4 regions of the Streptomyces sp. DT224 genome follow, and region 2 is predicted to be linked to each of the others. Evidence: riboswitches for the same ligand, from Rfam matches in the RefSeq annotation. Region 2 holds a riboswitch; each other region holds the start of a gene.
The links. Region 2 has a riboswitch for cobalamin ahead of ACLQ2N_RS18510 (cobalamin biosynthesis protein). Riboswitches for the same ligand answer to the same signal wherever they lie in the genome.

Region 1 (4,943 bases), on a different contig from region 2:
ACCCACGCCGGATGATTAGTGGAATGTTAAACCACCTATCGGTGTTGTGCGGATCGGACACCCGCCCGGCCGAGGAGACGACATGAGCGACAGCTACTACGAGTTCGGAACCGCCGCCGAGCGCTGGGAGCGCGCGGGATTCTTCTTCGACGCGAAGGAGTACACGACCGCGGCACGCATCCTGGACGGCCTCGTCGCGGAGGTCCCGGAGCAGGTCGCGCCCCGGCTGCTGCTGGCCCGCGCCTACTACCACTCGGCGAGCCTCGGGCGGGCCGAGACGGAGCTTCGCGCGGTTCTGGAGCGCGATCCGGTGGAGCACTACGCCCGCCTGATGCTCGGCCGGACCCTGGAGCGCCAGGGGCGGCAGGCCGAGGCGGACACACAGCTGCGGCTGGCGGCAGCGCTGTCCGGTGACCTCGGGCCGGCGTGAGCGCGTCCCGGCACCCGCCATATTCCAGGTGCCGGGAACGGCGGCCACGTGATACTCCACAGGACCATGAACGACCTTGAGACGCCGCGCCTGTTCCTGCACCCCATGAGCCCCGCCGACGCCGAGCACGTCGCCGCGGGTTCGCCGCCGGCCGGGGCGCGCTGGGCTCCCGGCTACCCCTCCCCCGGCGAGCGGGGCGCCGCCTCGCGCTTCCTCACGACCTGCGCGGACACCGGCGACCCCACCCCGTTCTGCTCGTACGAGATACGGCTCCGGGCCGATGGTGTGGTCATCGGCGGCATCGGCTTCCACGGGGCGCCGGACGAGCGGGGCGGCGTCACGATCGGGTACGGGCTCGTGGAGTCGGCGCGCGGACGGGGCTATGCCTCCGAGGCGCTGCGGGCGCTGCTCCGGTTCGCGCGGGGACAGGGCGTCGCCCGGGTGCGCGGGGACGCCGACACGGGCAACATCCCCTCGCAGCGGGTCATGGCGGCGGCCGGGATGCGCCTCGTGGGCGAGGACGCCTCGCTCACGTACTACCTGGTCGAGTGGGCGGCGTAGGACGGGCGGAGCCTGCCGGTGACCCACCCGGCGGGCTCCGCCCGTCGCCTCGTCCACGGCGGCCGTCAGCCCACGGCGGCGGCCGTCCGGTTCGTCCGGCCGTCCGCGAGCGCGTCGGCCCTCGGCACCAGCAGCCGTTCGGTGAGGTGGCCGAAGAGCAGGCCGAACGCGGTCCACAGCGTGGCCTGCACCGCGAGCGTGGCCAGCCGGAACTGCCACAGCAGCGTGGCCGGGAAGTCCGTGCCGACCTCGTTGAACGAGGGCAGGAACACATAGGCGAGGGCGATCAGCAGGACGTAGCCGGCCGCCGCCGCGACCGTCGCGTTCCAGTTGCCCAGGCGGCGTGCCAGCCGCCTGCCGGCGATGACGGCGGCGACCGCGAGCAGCACGCTGAGGGCGACCATCAGGAAGAACAGCGCGGTGCGTTCGCCGATGGTGTCGGGGTTGCCGACGGCCGGCGGGTTGGCCGGGTACTTCAGGAACGGCACGACGTACACGCTGAGCAGCGCGGCGCCCGAGATCAGCGCGGCCGTGACCCTGGGGCCGAACCGGCCCATCCTGCCCAGCGCATAGCAGAAGACGAGCGCGGCGATGCCGCCGGCCGCGACGCCGAAGACGAGCACCCCGGTGGCCAGGCCGGCGGTGGACTGCACGCCCCTGCTGACGAGTTCCTCGCCGGCGCCGTGGTGGTGGCCGTGGGCGCTGTGCGCGGCCTCTTCGATGGCGATGGCCGCGTCGACCCTGGACTCGCCGAGGAAGTAGGCGACGAGCAGCGCGAGCGCCCCCGCGGCCAGTCCGGCGAGCATGCCGCGGATCAACAGGGCTCTGACAGATATGGAGTTCATGAGGGATTCCCCTGGATCAGCCGGTGGGGCGGTCAGTGGCAGGGGAAACCGAGCAGGTGACGGCCGTCGTGGACCCACTCGTGGACGCCTTCGCCCGAGATGAGGGCCGTGGCCCCCTGTTCGGCGCCGACGAAGTAGAGCAGGACCAGCATGAGGATGCCGAAGAAGACCGCCCAAGGAGCAATGGCCTTCAGGGAGATGGGGGTGATGGCGGGTGCGCCGGTTGCGGGGGCAGCACTCTGTGCCATGGCAGAACCTCCTGTGGGAACACGCGTCCCGTTCGTGGTGCCTGAGACGAGGGTGCTGGGTCTGACTTCCCGCGTGCGCGGGTACACAGTGGCGCGACCGTGCCGGATTCTCACCGGACTTCCGTCACACCCTCGTCATGTCGTCGCGACCATACCGCCTGGGCACCGGGCTCCGCCATGCCCCCTGCAAGCGGCCGGTGGGACCCGGATGCCATGGTGTGCTGGGCCGCGGGGCCTGTGTTCCGGGAGTTGAGGGCGGGTATGACGGTACGGGTGATGCTGATCTCACCGGCAATGAACGCGGCGTTGCGTGAGGCCCGGTTCGCCGGTGACGCCACGCTCGACGTGTCGGGTGTGCGTACGGCACGACTGGCCGCACCACACGTCCCGGACGCGGACCGGGCGGTGCACGGCCCGTCCCAGCGGTGCGCCCGTACGGCGGCGGCACTGGGCCTGCGCTCGATGGGCGAACCCGCGCTTCGTGATTGGGAGTTGGGCCGCTGGACGGGTGCCCGGCTGGACGAGGTGAGCACGCGCGAGCCGGCGGAAGTGGCCGCCTGGCTGGCCGACCCCTCGGCCGCCCCGCACGGCGGCGAGTCGCTGCTCGGCCTGTGCGCGCGGGCGGGGGCCTGGCTCGACTCGCTGAGCGGTGCCGGCCGGGTGCTGGCCGTCGCCGAACCGTCCTTGGTGCGTGCGACCGTGGTCCACGCGCTCGCGCTGCCGCCACCGGCGTTCTGGCGCCTCGACGTCGCCCCGCTCACGCTGACGGAGCTGAGCGGCCGGCCGGGGCGCTGGAACCTGCGCGTGGGGCGGCCGCTCGCCCCGCCGGGCCCGGCTACCCCCGGTACGTCTCCAGCAGCCTCAGCCACACCTCGCTGATCGTCGGGTAGGAGGGGACCACGTGCCACAACCGGTCGACGGGGATCTCGCCCGCGACCGCCATGGTCGCCGAGTGGAGCAGTTCGCCGATGCCGGGGCCGACGAAGGTGACACCCAGCAGGACTTCGCGGTCGAGGTCCACCACCATGCGGGCACGGCCCCGGTAGCCGTCCGCGTACAGGCCCGACCCGGCCACGGAGGCGAGGTCGTAGTCAACGGCGCGGACGCGGTGGCCGGCCTGTTCCGCCTCGGCCAGGGAGAGGCCCACCGAGGCGGCCTCCGGGTCGGTGAAGACGACCTGCGGGACAGCCCCGTGGTCGGCGGTCGCCGCGTGGGCGCCCCAGCGGGCGGTGTCCAGTGGCCTGCCCTGCGCGCGGGCCCCGATCGCGTCGCCCGTGATGCGTGCCTGGTACTTGCCCTGGTGGGTCAGGAGCGCGCGGTGGTTGACGTCGCCGGCCGCGTAGAGCCAGTCCGTGCCCTCGACCCGGCAGGTGTCGTCGACGGTGAGCCAGGAGCCGGGTTCCAGGCCGACCGTCTCCAGGCCCAGGCCGTCGGTGCGCGGGGCGCGACCGGTGGCGAAGAGGACCTCGTCGGCCTCGACGCTCTCGCCGTTGTCGAGTTCCACGGTGACCGGTCCTTCGCCGTCCGGGCGGCGTACGGCGGTGGCCGAGACTCCGGTACGGATGTCCGCGCCGGCCCCGGTGAGCGCCTCGGCGACCAGCTCGCCGGCGAACGGCTCCATCCGGGGCAGCAGCCCCTGGCCGCGCACGAGCATGGTGACCTCCGCGCCGAGCGCGTTCCACACGGTGGCCATCTCGACGCCGACGACTCCCCCGCCCACCACGACGAGCCGGCCGGGGACCGCCTTGGCGCTCGTCGCCTCGCGGCTGGTCCAGGGGCGGGCTTCCTCGATGCCGGGCAGGCCGGGGACCACGGCCCTGCTGCCCGTGCAGACGGCGACGGCGTGCCGGGCGGTGAGCCGGTGCTCCGTGCCGTCGGGCGCGGTGACGGTGACCTGCTTGACGCCGGTCAGCCGGCCGTGGCCGCGGAAGATGTCGGCCCCGATCCCGTCGAGCCAGGCGACCTGCCCGTCGTCCTTCCAGTGCGAGGCGTACTCGTCGCGGTGGGCGAGGACGGCGGCGGCGTCCAGCGGTCCCTGGACGGCGCCGCTCAGGCCGGGGACGCGGCGGGCGTCGGCGCGGGCGACCACGGGTCGCAGGAGCGCCTTGCTCGGCATGCACGCCCAGTAGGAGCACTCACCGCCGATCAGCTCCGACTCGACCACCGCGGTGGTCAGCCCGGCGGCCCGGGCCCGGTCCGCCACGTTCTCACCCACCGGACCTGCTCCGATGACCACGACGTCGTACTCGACGGGCTCCGCTCCATGTGTCATGCGGCTCATTCTGGCGGGGGGTGTGGGCGTCGGCCACATGGGCAGGCACGGAATAGCACGAGATCGGGCACCGTTGACCCGGACACGTCTCATACGGGCACAGGAAGAGGGAGCAACGCATGAGCACCGTAGAGCTCACCAAGGAAAACTTCGACCAGGTCGTCAGCGACAACGAGTTCGTCCTGATCGACTTCTGGGCTTCCTGGTGCGGCCCGTGCCGGCAGTTCGCCCCGGTGTACGACGCGGCGTCCGAGCGCCACACGGACCTGGTCTTCGCGAAGGTCGACACGGAGGCGCAGCAGGAGCTGGCGGCGGCCTTCGAGATCCGGTCGATCCCCACGCTGATGATCGTGCGGGACAACGTGGCGGTCTTCGCGCAGCCCGGCGCACTGCCGGAGGCGGCTCTGGAGGACGTGATCGGCCAGGCCAGGAAGCTGGACATGGACGAGGTGCGCAAGGCCGTCGAGGCCGAGCAGCAGAAGGGCGAGGCGGAGGGGCAGCAGCAGTAGCACCGCCTGCCCCCGCGGGGCTGCCTCAGGTGTCGGCCGCGCGCTCCGCGACCCGGGCCGAGAGCCCGTACGGGAGTT
Region 2 (4,943 bases):
GCCGTACGGAGACGCCCTCGCGCTCCACGTACGAGGCCCCCATGGCCGCGGCGTCCAGCAAGAGGTCGACCAGATGGTCGTGGAGGAGGTTGACCTCGTCCACGTACAGGATTCCGCGGTGCGCGTCCGCGAGCAGCCCCGGTTCGAAGGCTTTGACGCCCTCCGCGAGGGCCCGTTCGATGTCGAGCGCCCCGACGAGCCGGTCCTCGGAGGCGCCGACCGGCAGCTCCACGGTCCGCGCCGCCCGCGACACGCCGGAGACGTCCTCGTGCGGGCCGTCCGGACACGCCGGATCGGGCGCGGCGGGGTCGCACGAGAAGCGGCACCCCGGCACGACGGGGACCTCCGGCATCAGCGCGGCCAGCGCGCGTACGGCGGTCGACTTGGCGGTGCCCTTCTCGCCGCGGACCAGGACCCCGCCCACGGCCGGGCTGACCGCGTTGAGCAGCAGCCCGAGCCGCAGGTCGTCCTGGCCGACGATGGCGGTGAAGGGGTAAGGCGTACTCACAGGGCCTCCTTGACGGGGGTGGCGGGCGCTCCCGGCGGGATGAACGGCAGACCGGACGGCGCGCCCGACTCGATGAGCCGCCACAGCGCGTCGGTGTCCGCGTGTTCCTCGATCAGGTCGCCGAGGCGGTCGAGCTGTTCCTCGCGCAGGCCGGCGAAGCAGGTGTCGGGCGCGGGCACGAAGCGGCGGCCGGTGAGCCGGGCGACCTCGGCCAGGAAGAGGCGGCGGAAGGCGTCGCTCTCCAGCGAACCGTGCCAGTGGGTGCCCCAGACGGCACCGGACCGGCAGCCGTCCAGCGGGGTGCCCCGGCCGTCCGTCAGGAACGGCTCCCCGCCGCCCACTTCGGCGACGCCGTGATGGATCTCGTACCCCTCGACGGGCGCGCCGAGCGCCTGGCCGGACGGCCGGGCGAGGGTCTTCTCGCGGTCGAAGCGGACGCGCACGGGCAGCAGGCCGAGCGCGTCGACCCGCCCGGCGCGCGACTCGACCTCGTCCTCGATGTGCTCCCCGAGGATCTGGTAGCCGCCGCAGATGCCGAGCACCGGCCGGCCCTCGGCGGCGCGCCGCCGCAGCGCGTCGGCGAGCCCGCGTTCGCGCAGCCAGGCGAGCGCCTTCACGGTGCCCCGGGTGCCCGGCACGATGACGAGGTCGGCGTCGGCCAGCTCCTCGGCCCGGTCCACGAACCGCACGACGACGCCCGGTTCGGCGGCCAGCGCGTCCACGTCCGTGAAGTTCGACATCAGCGGGATGGCGCACACGGCGACGCGCAGGACGTCCTCGCCGTGCGGCGGGGCGACCGCCGACTCGCGTACGGTGCCGCGCAGCGACACCCGCAGGCCGTCCTCCTCGTCGATGCCGAGCCCGTGAGCGAAGGGCAGCACCCCGTATGCGGGACGGCCCGTCAGGTCGCGCAGCATGTCCAGGCCCGGTTCCAGCAGCGAGACGTCGCCCCGGAACTTGTTGACCAGATACCCCGCGATCAGCTCCTGGTCCTCGGGCGCGAGCAGCGCGGTCGTGCCGAAGAAGGAGGCGAAGACCCCGCCCCGGTCGATGTCCCCGACCACCACGACCGGAAAGCGCGCGGCCCGGGCGATGCCCATGTTCACGATGTCCGTACGCCGCAGGTTGATCTCGGCGGGTGAGCCGGCGCCCTCGCAGATCACCGCGTCGTACGTGCTCCGCAGCTGCTCCAGGCAGTCCGTGACGGTGGACAGCAGCTGTTCCTGCCGTCCGCCGTGGTAGCCGCGGGCGCTCATCTCGCCGACCGGCCGCCCCATCAGGACGACCTGGCTGGAGCGGTCGCCGCCGGGCTTGAGCAGCACCGGGTTCATCAGGGCGGTCGGTTCGACGCGGGCGGCCTGGGCCTGCATCGCCTGGGCCCGGCCGATCTCGGCGCCCTCGCGGGTGACGAAGGAGTTCAGTGACATGTTCTGCGCCTTGAACGGGGCGACCTTCACCCCCCGGCGCACCAGCCAGCGGCAGATGCCCGCCGTGACGACGCTCTTGCCCGCGTCCGACGTGGTTCCGGCGACCAGCAGTCCGCCGCTCATATCGTTCTCCGTCCTTGAGGTCTCCCGGTCCGTCCCGCGATCCGGCGCGCGACCGCCCCCGCGCCCAGCCGGGCGGCCACGCCGACGCCGAGGGCGAGCACGCCCACCCGGCGCGAGAGCCGCACGGCGCGCTCGATGTCCCCGGTCTCCACGGCACGGCCCGCCTCCCCGTTGAGCACGGGCCGGTGCTCGACGCGCCCCCCGTACGCGAGGGTCCCGCCCAGCCGTACGCCGAGCGCCCCGGCGAACGCCGCCTCCACGGGCCCCGCATTGGGACTCGGGTGCTTCGCGGCATCGGCCCGCCAGGCCCGTACCGCCTCCCGGGGGCGGCCGCCGGAGGCCACGGCGAGCAGGGCGGTGAGCCGGGCTCCGGGCCAGCCGGCGAGGTCGTCCAGCCGGGCGGATGCCCAGCCGTACCGCAGGTAACGGGGCGACTTGTGGCCGACCATCGCGTCGAGCGTGTTGGCGGCGCGGAAGCCGACGAGCCCGGGGACCCCGGCGAGGGCGCCCCAGACGAGGGCGCCGACCACGGCGTCCGAGGTGTTCTCGGCGACGGACTCCACCACGGCACGCGCGATCCCGGGGCCGTCCAGCGCCTGTGGGTCGCGCCCGCACAGGTGGGGCAGCCGCTCCCGGGCCGACTCGATGTCGCCGGCGGCGAGCGCCCCGCCGATGGCCCGGGCCTCGCGCCCCAGCGACGTACCGCCGACGACGAACCAGGTGGCGGCGGCGGTCAGGGCCACGGAGGCGACGGGACGGCGGCGCAGGGCGCGGGCGGCGAGCGCGGCGCTCCCGGCGGCGCCCCCCGCGCAGATCAGGGTGTGCAGGGCGCCCCGGCCGCGATGGTCGCGCCAGAGCCGGTCCTCGACGGCCGCGGCGGCCCGCCCGAAGGCGGCGACCGGGTGCCCCCTGCGGGGGTCACCGAGCAGCAGGTCGGCGATCAGGCCGGCGGTGGCGCCGTACGCGTAGATGCGATCGGCACGCACGGTTCAGCCGACCGCACCCGAGGCTGCCGACAGAGGGCGTGGGGAGAAGGTCGCACGGCAGCCGGGCATGGCGGTATGTCCTCACTCAGGGTCCGCGCCCTGGTTCGACGTGACGGCGACGAGAGTCTCCTGGCTTCCGGATCGGCGGGACCCCGGTCTTCCAGCCCGCTCGCGCGGGCCGTGACGTGCGGTGGGGGACCGCTCCCCGGTGACAGTGGCGGGACCGCGCCGGATTCGCACCGGCTTCCTCTGCTGTCGCCGTAATGGCTCCGGCAGTCCACCACGCCCCGCGAACGCCCGTCAACTCGCCGTTGACCTGCGGCGGCACGGTGGGGGCGGACGCACATCGGGCCGGACGCGCACGAGGTGCGTCCGGCCCGGGGGAGGCGGTGCGTCAGGCGACGATCAGATAGATCCCGTACGCGACCGCCGCCGCGCACAGCCCGAAGCAGACGTACGCCCCGGCGCGCGCCAGCAGGAGCGAGGAGCCCGCCGGACCGCCCCCGGCAGCCGGCTCCGGCTGCTTGGAGAGGCCGACGATGCCGAGCGTGAAGAGGCCCACCAGGGCGACGGTGGTGACGAGGGAGACGCCGAAGACGGTGCCCAGAGCTGCCCAGTCGATGTTCATACGGGGTGTCCTTACCGGAGTACCGGGGTCTGTCAGACCGTGGCGGGTCGGGCCGGATCGGCGGCGACGGGACCGGCGGGCGCCGGAATGGTGGCGGCGAGGTCGTGCGCCTGGGCCGCGGTGGGCGGCGGGCTCACGGCCGCGATGGCCTGGGTGACGACACCCGCGGGCTCGGCCGGGGCGGCGTCCTCGGTGCCGGGCGCGACATCGCCGTGGCCGACGGGCGTGCGGCGCGAGAGCACCCAGATCGCCCCGGAACCGGCGACCAGGAGGGCCGCGACGACCACGACGCCCCAGGTGCCCTGCTTCGTCAGGAACTCCGCACCCGCGCCGACCAGACCGGCCGCCGGCAGGGTCAGGCCCCAGGCGACGAACATCCGGGTGGCGGTGGACCAGCGGACCACACCCCCGGCCCGGCCGAGGCCCGCGCCCATCACGGCCCCGGAGCAGGACTGCGTGGTGGAGAGGGAGAAGCCGAGGTGCGAGGAGGCCAGGATGACGGTGGCCGCGCTGGTCTGGGCGGCGAAGCCCTGCGGGGGCTTCAGTTCGGTCAGGCCGCTGCCCATGGTGCGGATGATGCGCCAGCCGCCGAGGTACGTGCCGAGCGCGATGGCCAGGCCGGCGCTGACGATGACCCAGACCGGCGGGTTGGAGCCGGGGGAGAGGACGCCGCCGGTGACCAGGGCGAGAGTGATGATGCCCATGGTCTTCTGCGCGTCGTTGGTGCCGTGGGCGAGCGAGACGAGCCCGGCCGAGGCGATCTGGCCGGCCCGGTAGCCCTTGGCGGTGGCCTTCTCCTGGGCGTCGTTCCGGATCTTCCCGCCGATCCGGTACGTGAGCCGGGTGGCCAGGAGCGCGGCCACGCCGGCCACGATCGGGGCGGCGACGGCGGGCAGCAGCACCTTGGTGACGACGGTGCCCCCGTTGACCGACGACCAGCCGGCGGACATCACCGCGGCGCCGATGAGGCCGCCGAACAGTGCGTGGGAGGAGCTGGACGGGAGCCCGACCAGCCAGGTCAGAAGATTCCACAGGATGGCGCCGACGAGCGCCGCGAAGATGACCTCGGTTCTGAGGCCGTCCTCGTTGACGATCCCGCCGGAGATCGTCTTGGCGACCTCCACGGACAGGAACGCGCCGACCAGATTCAGAACGGCGGACATCGCGACCGCCGTCTTGGGTTTGAGTGCGCCGGTCGAGATGGTCGTGGCCATCGCGTTGGCGGTGTCGTGGAAACCGTTCGTGAAATCGAACACTAGAGCTGTCACGAT
Region 3 (4,943 bases), on a different contig from region 2:
CCGCCGAGGGCGACAACCTCGCCGTCCACGCCAGGGCCGCCGCCGCCCTGCTCGCCGACCGCACGCCGTACGAGCCGGCCGCCCCGGCGCACGGCGACCTCACCGACCTCCGGTTCCTGGTCCGGCTCCTGGGCCGCGCCGAGGAGCTGTGGTTCGCGCGCGCCGGGGCCCGGGCGGCCCGGACGGCGCACGGCGACCCGCTGGGCCGGTGGAACGCCGCGGCGGGGCCCGCGCTGCGCGGGGTCGAGGCGCACGCCTGCCGGCAGGCGGCCGAGGCGTACGCGGAGGCGGTCGAGGCGCTGCCCCCCGGGGCGGACCGGGACCGGCTCGGCGAGCTGGCCCGGCTCTTCGCCCTGCGCCGGGTGGCGCGCGACAGCGGGGACCTCCTCGCGGCCGGGTATCTGAGCACCGGTCAGGCCGAGGCGCTGACGGACCACATCGAACGGCTCATCGACGCGGTGGCCCCCCACCTTCCGGAACTCGCCGACTCCTTCGCCTTCCCCGACGAGATGCTGGCCGACTGGCCGATCACGGGCGCCGGTTACGCCGACGCGTACGACGATCCGGAGGCCCACTGGCACGCGGAGGCGAGGCGATGAGGGGCACACGGGCGTGCCGTGCGGAACGCGCCCTGCAGGGGCTCGGGGCGGGGGCCGTCCTCCTCGCCTACTGGACGACCGTCGCCCTGTTCGCGCGGTGGACCGGGGCGTCCCGGCCGGGCGTAGGCGAATCGGTTCGCCGCAAGGCGTAACCGGAGCGGCGCTGTTCAGTTGTTCCGGCGTCGGGGCCGTGCGCGCCGGCGCCGGACACCCCACGCGGGTGAGCACGAGGAAAGGAAGAACCATGAGCACGATCCACCCCCGCATCACCGACGTACTCAGCCGTACCTTCAGGGTGCCCGTGGCCGAGATCCTTCCGGACTCCACGATGGACAGCCTGGACATGGACTCCCTGGCGGCCGCCGAGTTCGCCGTCGTCCTCCGGGAGACCACCGGGGTCGAGCTGGACACCGGCATCCTGACCCGGGGGACCACCCTCGCCGAGCTCACGGAGCACCTCGACACGGCGGCGGGCGTCGCCCGATGAGGACACCGGCCATCGCCGTCACGGGTCTCGGCATGATCACCCCGGTCGGCAACGACACGGAATCCACCTGGGACGGGGTGTGCGCCGCGGTGAGCCCGGCCCGCACCGTCCCCGCGCTCGCCGGGTGCGCGATCGACTTCGCCTGCATGGTCGACGGCATCGACCTGGACGCCGAGATCGGCCGCCGTACGGCCTTCCGGATGGGCCGGTACGTCAAGTTCGCGGTCCTGGCCGCACGGGAGGCCGTCGCCGACGCCGGGCTCGACCCGTCCGGCTGGGACGGCAGCCGGGTCGCGGTCGTCGTCGGCACCAGCAGCGGCGGCTCCGCGCACCTCACCGACCAGGCGCTGGTCCTCGAGCGGAGGGGGCCGGAGGCGATCTCGCCGGCCGGTGTCCTGCTGACCATCCCCAACATGCCCGCCGCCGAGATCGCGATCGAGATGCGGGCCACCGGCCCCAGCATGGCCCCCTGCACCGCCTGTTCGTCGGGCGTCACCGCACTGTCCGTCGCCCGCGACCTGCTGGTGACCGGGCAGTGCGACGTGGCCGTCGCGGGGGCGACCGAGTCGACCGTCTTCCCGGTCGCCATGACCGGCTTCGCCCGCTCAGGAGCGGCCGCCCGCGCGGACGGCGACCTGTCCCGGCTCAGCCGGCCCTTCGCCGCCGACCGCGCCGGACTCGTCATGGGCGAGGGTGCCGCCGTCATGGTGCTGGAACGCGCCGCCGACGCGGAGGCCAGAGGCGTCGAACCCCGGGCCCTGCTCGCCGGCACCGGAGCCACCACGGACGCCCACCACCCCACCAGCCCGCACCCCGACGGGCGGGTCGCCCGGGCCGCCGTCGAGGCCGCGCTGCGGAACGCGGGCTGGCGGGCGGAGGAGGTGGAGCACGTCAACGCGCACGGCACCGCGACCGTGCGCAATGACGCCGCCGAGGCCGCGCTGATCAGCCGGATGTACCCGCACCGGCCGCCCGTCACCGCCCCCAAGGGGGTGCTCGGGCACTGCATGGGCGCGGCCGGGGCGATCGAGGCGGGGCTGACGATCCTCACCCTCCAGCGCGGGGTCGTTCCGCCGGTCGCGAACCTGGACGCCCCCGCGCCCGGGTTCGACATCGACTGCGTCACCAAGGTGCCGCTGGTGCGGCCCGTCCACCGGGCCGTCAGCCACTCCTTCGGCTTCGGCGGGCACAACGCGGTGGTGGCCCTGCAACGCCCCTGAGCCCCCGGGGGCGGCGCTGAACCGCGTGGGACGCCCGTGGTAGCGTCCCCGGAGCCAGTCGAACTCCACGTAGGGGTCAGGGAATCCGGTGCGAATCCGGAACTGACGCGCAGCGGTGAGGGGGACGGGCGGGGCCACGGCCACTGGAAGACCACCGTCTCCCGGGAAGGCGTCCCGTCCGAGCGAACCCGAGTCCGAAGACCTGCTGGCGACCGCCGTCCGGGACCGGGCGGCGGACACCGTACAGCGGGTCCCGCGCATGGGCCCAGAGACGCCGAGGTACCCCGTGCCGCCGATATCCGGCCCCGCCCGTTCCGCCGCCCTGCTCACCGCCGCGCTCCTGCTGCTGACGGCCTGCGGGGGAAGCCCGCCCGAAGCGGCCGGAGGCAAGGGCACGGCGGACGGCTATCCGGTCACCCTCAAGAACTGCGGGCGCACCGTCACCGTGCGGGCCGCGCCGCGCCGCGCGGTCTCCGTCGACCAGGGCACGACGGAGATCCTGCTCTCGCTCGGCCTCGCCGACCGGATCGCCGCCACCGCCACCTGGACCGACCCGGTGATGAAGGGCCTGGAGAAGGCCAACACGGGCGTGCAGCGGCTCACCGACAACCGGCCCTCCTCCGAGAAGGTCCTCGACCAGGAGCCCGACTTCGTCGCCGCCGACTTCGAGTCGACCCTCGCCAAGGGCGGCGTCGCCCCGCGCGAACAGTTCGAGGAGCTGGGCGTCCCCACCTACGTCGCGCCCGCCGACTGCACGGCCAAGGACAACACCAAGGACGGCGACGGCGTCCGCACCGGCGCCCTCACCATGGACAGCGTCTACGGCGAAGTACGCGACCTGGCCCGGGTGTTCGGCGTGCCCGAGCGTGGCGAGAAGCTGGTCGCGCGGCTCCGCGCCCGGATCCGCGAGGCCGCCGACGGCGTCGACGGATCCGGTACCTCCGTCCTGTACTGGTTCGCCAACTCCGAGTCCCCCTATCTGGCGGGCTGCTGCGGGGCGCCGGGCATCATCACCCGGGAGCTCGGCCTGAAGAACGTCTTCGACGACACGCACGAGGAATGGCCGCAGATCAACTGGGAGACCGTCGCCGACCGCGACCCGGACGTGCTGGTCATCGGCGACCTCACCCGCACGTCGCAGACCGCGGAGAGCGCCGCCGGGAAGATCGCCTTCCTGGAGTCCAACCCCGTCACGAAGAAGATGGACGCCGTACGCCACAAGCGCTACGTCCTGCTCAGCGGCCAGGCCATGAACCCGACCATCCGCACGGTCGAGGGCGTGGAGCTGGTGGCCGCCGGGCTGCGGGCGTCCGGGCTCGCGGGGTGACGGCCACCGACCGGCTCACCGCACCGCGCGAGAAGGCGACGGAGACCACCGGGTCCGTCCGCCCCCGCCGCCTGCGCGGCGGCCTCCTGTGGACCGGCGGCGTTCTGCTGCTCGCGCTGTCCGTCGCGGTCGCCGTCACCATCGGGCCGGCCCGGATCTCCGTCGTGGACGTCTGGTCCGCCGTCGCCGCGCACCTCGGCATCGGCGAGGCCCGGCTCAGTCCGATCCGCGACGGCATCATCTGGAACCTGCGTATGCCGCGCACCCTGCTCGCCGCCGTCTGCGGGGCGGGTCTCGCGGTCTGCGGGACCGTCATGCAGTCCCTGCTGCGCAACCCGCTCGCCGACCCGTTCGTCCTCGGCGTCTCCTCCGGCGCGTCCACGGGAGCGGTCCTGGTCGTCGTGCTCGGTGCCGGCGGGGGCGCGGTGTCGCTGCCGGCCGGGGCGTTCATCGGGGCGCTCTGCTCGTTCGCGCTGGTGATGCTGCTCAGCCATACCCTGGGCGGCTCCACCGACCGGGTCGTGCTGGCCGGGGTCGCCGCGATGCAGCTGTTCTCGGCACTGACCTCGTTCGTCGTCATGACGGCCGCCGACGCCGAGCAGACCCGGGGCGTGCTGTTCTGGCTGCTCGGCTCGCTCGGCGGGGTGGGCTGGACCGATGTGTGGATCTGCTCCGCCGTTCTCGCCGGCAGCCTGCTGGTCTGCCTGGGCCACGCCCGTACGCTCGACGCCTTCGCCTTCGGGCAGGACGCGGCCGCCGCCCTCGGGGTGAACGTCGCACGCGTCCGCACCGTCCTGCTCTGCACGACCGCGCTGCTGACCGCCGCGCTCGTCAGCTCGGCCGGGGCCATCGGATTCGTCGGGCTGGTCTTGCCGCACGCCGCCCGCGCCCTCACCGGCTCGGGCCACCGCAGGCTGCTGCCGGTCACCGCGCTCGCCGGAGCCGTCTTCCTGGTCTGGGTCGACACGCTCGCCCGGACCGTCCTCGACCCGCAGGAGGTCCCGGTGGGCGTCGTCACCGCCCTCATCGGCGTGCCCGCCTTCGTCGCCGTCCTCTACCGCACCGGGCGGCCCGCGTGACCGGGACGGCCGCGGAGGGCCTGCGGGCCGCAGGAGTCAGCCGCGAGGCGGGCGGCCGCGTCCTGCTGGACGGTGTGACGCTGGCCCCGGAACCGGGCACGACGGTGGGCCTGATCGGCCCCAACGGCTCCGGCAAGTCCACGCTGCTGCGCATCCTCGCCGGGGTCCTCGCCCCGCACGCGGGCGTCGTCACGCTGGACGGCGACCCCCTCACGGCCGTCGGCCGCCGCG
Region 4 (4,943 bases), on a different contig from region 2:
GGCACCTGGGTCACCTGGTTCCTGCTCGGCGGCGACCTCTACACCGCGTACACCTTCGTCGCCGTGCCCGCGGCGATCTACGCGGCCGGCGCGTCCGGCTTCTTCGCGGTGCCGTACACCATCCTGGTGTACCCGCTGATCTTCACGTTCCTGCCCCGCCTGTGGTCGGTCTCGCACAAGCACGGGTACGTCACCACCTCGGACTTCGTCCGCGGCCGGTTCGGCTCGAAGGGTCTTTCGCTGGCCGTCGCGGTCACCGGCATCCTCGCCACCATGCCGTACATCGCGCTCCAACTCGTCGGCATCCAGGCGGTGCTGGACGTGATGGGCGTCGGCGGCGGCGAGAACACCAACTGGTTCGTCAAGGACCTGCCGCTGCTGATCGCGTTCGCGGTGCTCGCCGCGTACACCTACTCCTCGGGACTGCGGGCGCCCGCGCTGATCGCGTTCGTCAAGGACGGGCTGATCTACCTGGTCATCGCCGTGGCGATCATCTACATCCCGATCAAGCTGGGCGGCTTCGACGACATCTTCGCCTCCGCCCAGGACAAGTTCACCAAGGCGGGCGCGGGCGGTCTCGCGCCCGCTGCGGCCGGCCAGTGGGGTTACGCCACGCTGGCGCTCGGGTCCGCGCTCGCGCTGTTCATGTACCCGCACTCGATCACGGCGACGCTCTCCAGCCGCAGTCGTGAGGTGATCCGCCGCAACACCACCATCCTGCCGCTGTACTCGCTGATGCTGGGCCTGCTCGCGCTGCTCGGCTTCATGGCGATCGCCGCCGGCGTGAAGGTGGACAACGGCCAGCTCGCCATCCCGCAGCTGTTCGAGAACATGTTCCCCGACTGGTTCGCGGGGGTGGCGTTCGCCGCGATCGGCATCGGCGCCCTGGTGCCGGCCGCGATCATGTCCATCGCCGCGGCGAACCTGTTCACGCGCAACATCTACAAGGACTTCCTGAAGCCGGACGCGACGCCCGAGCAGGAGACCAAGGTCTCCAAGCTGGTCTCGCTGCTGGTCAAGGTCGGCGCGCTCGCCTTCGTCCTCACCATGGACAAGACCGTCGCGATCAACTTCCAGCTGCTGGGCGGGATCTGGATCCTCCAGACGATGCCGGCGCTGGTGGGCGGACTGTTCACCCGGTGGTTCCACCGCTGGGCGCTGATCGCCGGCTGGGCGGCCGGCATGATCTACGGGACGGCTGCCGCGTACGGGGTCGCCAGCCCGACGCAGAAGCACTTCGGCGGGTCCTCCAAGGAGATCCCGGGCCTCGGCGAGATCGGCTACATCGGCCTCACCGCCTTCGTGCTGAACGTCGTGGTCGTCGTCGTCCTCACCTTCGTCCTGAACGCCGTGAAGGCGCCCGTAGGCACCGACGAGACCTCCCCGGGCGACTACACCGGGGACGTGGGCGACCCGGGTGTCCAGGAGAAGCTGCCGCCGGCCACGGCGGGGGCGCCGGGCGGTCACTGACCGCACACCTTTACCGCACGCGACACAACATGTGGGGGCCGTCCGGCAGGGCGGCCCCCACATGTATGCTCATGCTCGCTGTCGCCGCAGGGGAATCCGGTGTGAATCCGGAACTGTCCCGCAACGGTGTATGCGGTGCGCGTTCGCGCATCCGTGGAGTCCGAGGACCTGCCGACAGCGCATCCGGCTCGACCGAACCGGATGCCCTGACGTCCGGGCCTCGTGGGATGGGCCGGTGGACGCCGCACGGAGTGCCGCCCCGCCCGGGCCCCCTCCTGCCCGGCTGCCCCCGCGCTCCCCGCCGGACCGGAGCCGAGCGAGGGAGAGCACCACGTGACCATCGCGCCAGCCGATCCGGCCTCAGCGCCGAAGACGGCCGAGTCCGAAGCCACCGGACCCGCGAGCGACGGACCGGGCACCGCACTGCTGCGGACCCTGACCGACCTCACCGCCGATCTGCCCGACACCGACCCCGGACGCGTCGCCGCCGCCGCCCTGCGCGGCCGCAACGCCCGGTCGGACGAGGCCGAGCTGCGCTCGCTGGCCACCGAGGCCGCGGCGGGCCTCATCGCCGAGGACCCCGCCTACTCCCGGCTCGCCGCCCGCCTGCTCACCCGGACCATCGCGGACGAGGCCGCGGGCCAGGGCGCCACCTCGTTCTCCGCGTCCGTCGCCGTGGGCCACCGCGAGGGCCTGATCGCGGACCGGACCGCCGAGTTCGTGACGCTGCACGCGGGGGCGCTGGACGCCCTGGTCGAGCGGTCCCTCGCCGACGGGGCCGACGACCGCTTCGGCTACTTCGGACTGCGCACCCTGCACAGCCGCTACCTGCTGCGCCACCCGATCACCCGCCAGGTCATCGAGACCCCCCAGCACTTCATGCTCCGGGTCGCCTCCGGGCTCGCCGAGGACACCTCCGGGCGCGCGCTGGACGAGGTCGCCGCGCTGTACGGGCTGATGAGCCGGCTGGACTACCTGCCGTCCTCGCCGACGCTCTTCAACTCCGGCACCCGCCACCCGCAGATGTCGTCCTGCTACCTGCTCGACTCGCCGCTGGACGAGCTGGACTCGATCTACGACCGCTACCACCAGGTGGCCCGCCTCTCGAAGCACGCGGGCGGCATCGGCCTCTCGTACTCCCGCGTCCGCGCCCGGGGCTCCCTGATCCGGGGCACCAACGGGCACTCCAACGGCATCGTGCCGTTCCTCAAGACGCTCGACGCCTCCGTCGCGGCCGTGAACCAGGGCGGCCGGCGCAAGGGCGCCGCCGCGGTCTACCTGGAGACCTGGCACGCGGACATCGAGGAGTTCCTGGAGCTCCGCGACAACACGGGCGAGGACCAGCGGCGCACGCACAACCTGAACCTGGCGCACTGGATCCCGGACGAGTTCATGCGCCGCGTGGACGCGGACACCGCCTGGTCGCTGTTCTCCCCGGCCGACGTGCCCGAGCTCGTGGACCTGTGGGGCGACGCGTTCGACGCCGCGTACCGGGCGGCCGAGGCGAAGGGCCTGGCCCGCAAGACCATGCCGGCCCGCGAGCTGTACGGCCGGATGATGCGGACCCTGGCGCAGACCGGCCAGGGCTGGATGACGTTCAAGGACGCCTCCAACCGCACGGCGAACCAGACCGCCGAGCCGGGCAGGGTGGTGCACTCCTCGAACCTGTGCACCGAGATCCTGGAGGTCACCGACGACGGCGAGACGGCCGTCTGCAACCTCGGCTCGGTCAACCTCGGCGCGTTCGTCAAGGGCTCCTCGATGGACTGGGAGCGGCTGGACGCCACCGTGCGGACCGCGGTGACCTTCCTCGACCGGGTCGTGGACATCAACTTCTACCCGACCGAGCAGGCCGGCCGGTCCAACGCCCGCTGGCGGCCGGTGGGCCTGGGCGCCATGGGTCTCCAGGACGTCTTCTTCCAGCTGCGGCTGCCCTTCGACTCGCCCGAGGCCCGGGCGCTCTCGACCCGGATCTCCGAGCGCGTCATGCTCGCCGCCTACGAGGCGTCCTGCGACCTCGCGGAGCGGTCGGGCCCGCTGCCCGCCTGGTCGGAGACCCGGGCCGCGCGCGGGGTGCTGCACCCGGACCACTACGCCGTGGAGCTGAACTGGCCGGAGCGCTGGGAGGCGCTGCGGGCCCGGATCGCGAAGACCGGGATGCGCAACTCGCTGCTCCTGGCGATCGCCCCGACCGCGACGATCGCCTCGATCGCGGGGGTCTACGAGTGCATCGAGCCCCAGGTCTCCAACCTCTTCAAGCGGGAGACCCTGAGCGGTGAGTTCCTCCAGGTCAACGGATATCTGGTGGACGAGCTGAAGCGGCTCGGCGTGTGGGACGCGCGGACGCGTGAGGCGCTGCGGGAGTCGAACGGCTCGGTGCAGGGCTTCGCCTGGGTCCCGGCGGACGTGCGGGCGCTGTACCGCACGGCGTGGGAGATCCCGCAGCGCGGCCTGATCGACATGGCGGCGGCCCGTACGCCCTTCCTCGACCAGAGCCAGTCGCTCAACCTGTTCCTGGAGACGCCGACCATCGGCAAGCTCTCCTCGATGTACGCGTACGCCTGGAAGCAGGGCCTGAAGACGACGTACTACCTGCGGTCGCGTCCGGCGACCCGGATCGCCCGTGCCGCGTCCGGGGCCGCGTCGACCGCCGCCCCCATCCCCGTACAGCAGGCGCAGGCTCCCGACGCGGACGCGATCGCCTGTTCCCTGGAGAACCCCGAGTCCTGCGAGGCATGCCAGTAATGAGCACCACCCCCACCGAGAAGAACCTGCTGGACCCGGGCTTCGAGCTCACCCTGCGGCCCATGCGCTACCCGGACTTCTACGAGCGCTACCGGGACGCGATCAAGAACACCTGGCACGTGGAGGAGGTCGACCTCCACTCGGACGTGGCGGACCTCGCCAGGATGACGCCCGCCGAGCAGCACCTGATCGGGCGCCTCGTCGCGTTCTTCGCGACCGGTGACTCGATCGTCGCCAACAACCTGGTGCTGACGCTGTACAAGCACATCAACTCCCCCGAGGCGCGGCTGTATCTGTCGCGGCAGCTGTTCGAGGAGGCCGTGCACGTCCAGTTCTATCTGACGCTGCTCGACACCTACCTGCCCGACCCGGACGACCGCGCGGCGGCGTTCGCGGCCGTGGAGAACATCCCGTCCATCCGCGAGAAGGCGCAGTTCTGCTTCCGGTGGATGGACTCGGTGGAGAAGATCGACCGGCTGGAGTCGAAGGCCGACCGCCGCCGCTTCCTGCTGAACCTGGTCTGCTTCGCCGCGTGCATCGAGGGGCTTTTCTTCTACGGCGCCTTCGCGTACGTGTACTGGTTCCGCTCGCGCGGGCTGCTGCACGGTCTCGCCACGGGGACCAACTGGGTCTTCCGCGACGAGACGATGCACATGAACTTCGCGTTCGAGGTCGTGGACACGGTCCGCAAGGAGGAGCCGGACCTCTTCGACGACGCCCTCCAGCAG

Region 1: it holds a riboswitch for cobalamin, as region 2 does, so the genes downstream of both, ACLQ2N_RS29010 (CbtB domain-containing protein) here and ACLQ2N_RS18510 (cobalamin biosynthesis protein) in region 2, are expected to answer to the same signal.
Region 3: it holds a riboswitch for cobalamin, as region 2 does, so the genes downstream of both, ACLQ2N_RS11675 (ABC transporter substrate-binding protein) here and ACLQ2N_RS18510 (cobalamin biosynthesis protein) in region 2, are expected to answer to the same signal.
Region 4: it holds a riboswitch for cobalamin, as region 2 does, so the genes downstream of both, ACLQ2N_RS00825 (ribonucleoside-diphosphate reductase subunit alpha) here and ACLQ2N_RS18510 (cobalamin biosynthesis protein) in region 2, are expected to answer to the same signal.

What each region holds. Positions count from the first base shown of each region.
Region 1 covers NZ_JBNCLI010000012.1:213,650-218,592, reverse strand. Annotated here, with positions in the region: gene ACLQ2N_RS29025 (tetratricopeptide repeat protein) at 83-430, shown strand; gene ACLQ2N_RS29020 (GNAT family N-acetyltransferase) at 497-991, shown strand; gene ACLQ2N_RS29015 (CbtA family protein) at 1,057-1,836, opposite strand; gene ACLQ2N_RS29010 (CbtB domain-containing protein) at 1,869-2,084, opposite strand; adenosylcobalamin (AdoCbl) riboswitch at 2,130-2,221, opposite strand; gene ACLQ2N_RS29005 (histidine phosphatase family protein) at 2,346-2,963, shown strand; gene ACLQ2N_RS29000 (dihydrolipoyl dehydrogenase family protein) at 2,920-4,356, opposite strand; gene trxA (thioredoxin) at 4,476-4,865, shown strand; gene ACLQ2N_RS28990 (hypothetical protein) at 4,891-4,943, opposite strand, start outside.
Region 2 covers NZ_JBNCLI010000007.1:49,703-54,645, reverse strand. Annotated here, with positions in the region: gene ACLQ2N_RS18520 (putative cobaltochelatase) at 1-508, opposite strand, end outside; gene ACLQ2N_RS18515 (cobyric acid synthase) at 505-2,058, opposite strand; gene ACLQ2N_RS18510 (cobalamin biosynthesis protein) at 2,055-3,044, opposite strand; cobalamin riboswitch at 3,168-3,293, opposite strand; gene ACLQ2N_RS18505 (hypothetical protein) at 3,439-3,672, opposite strand; gene ACLQ2N_RS18500 (inorganic phosphate transporter) at 3,705-4,943, opposite strand, start outside.
Region 3 covers NZ_JBNCLI010000004.1:300,376-305,318, forward strand. Annotated here, with positions in the region: gene ACLQ2N_RS11660 (acyl-CoA dehydrogenase) at 1-599, shown strand, start outside; gene ACLQ2N_RS11665 (acyl carrier protein) at 844-1,086, shown strand; gene ACLQ2N_RS11670 (beta-ketoacyl-[acyl-carrier-protein] synthase family protein) at 1,083-2,306, shown strand; cobalamin riboswitch at 2,360-2,516, shown strand; gene ACLQ2N_RS11675 (ABC transporter substrate-binding protein) at 2,593-3,633, shown strand; gene ACLQ2N_RS11680 (FecCD family ABC transporter permease) at 3,630-4,712, shown strand; gene ACLQ2N_RS11685 (ABC transporter ATP-binding protein) at 4,709-4,943, shown strand, end outside.
Region 4 covers NZ_JBNCLI010000001.1:175,256-180,198, reverse strand. Annotated here, with positions in the region: gene mctP (monocarboxylate uptake permease MctP) at 1-1,470, shown strand, start outside; cobalamin riboswitch at 1,536-1,660, shown strand; gene ACLQ2N_RS00825 (ribonucleoside-diphosphate reductase subunit alpha) at 1,804-4,215, shown strand; gene ACLQ2N_RS00820 (ribonucleotide-diphosphate reductase subunit beta) at 4,215-4,943, shown strand, end outside.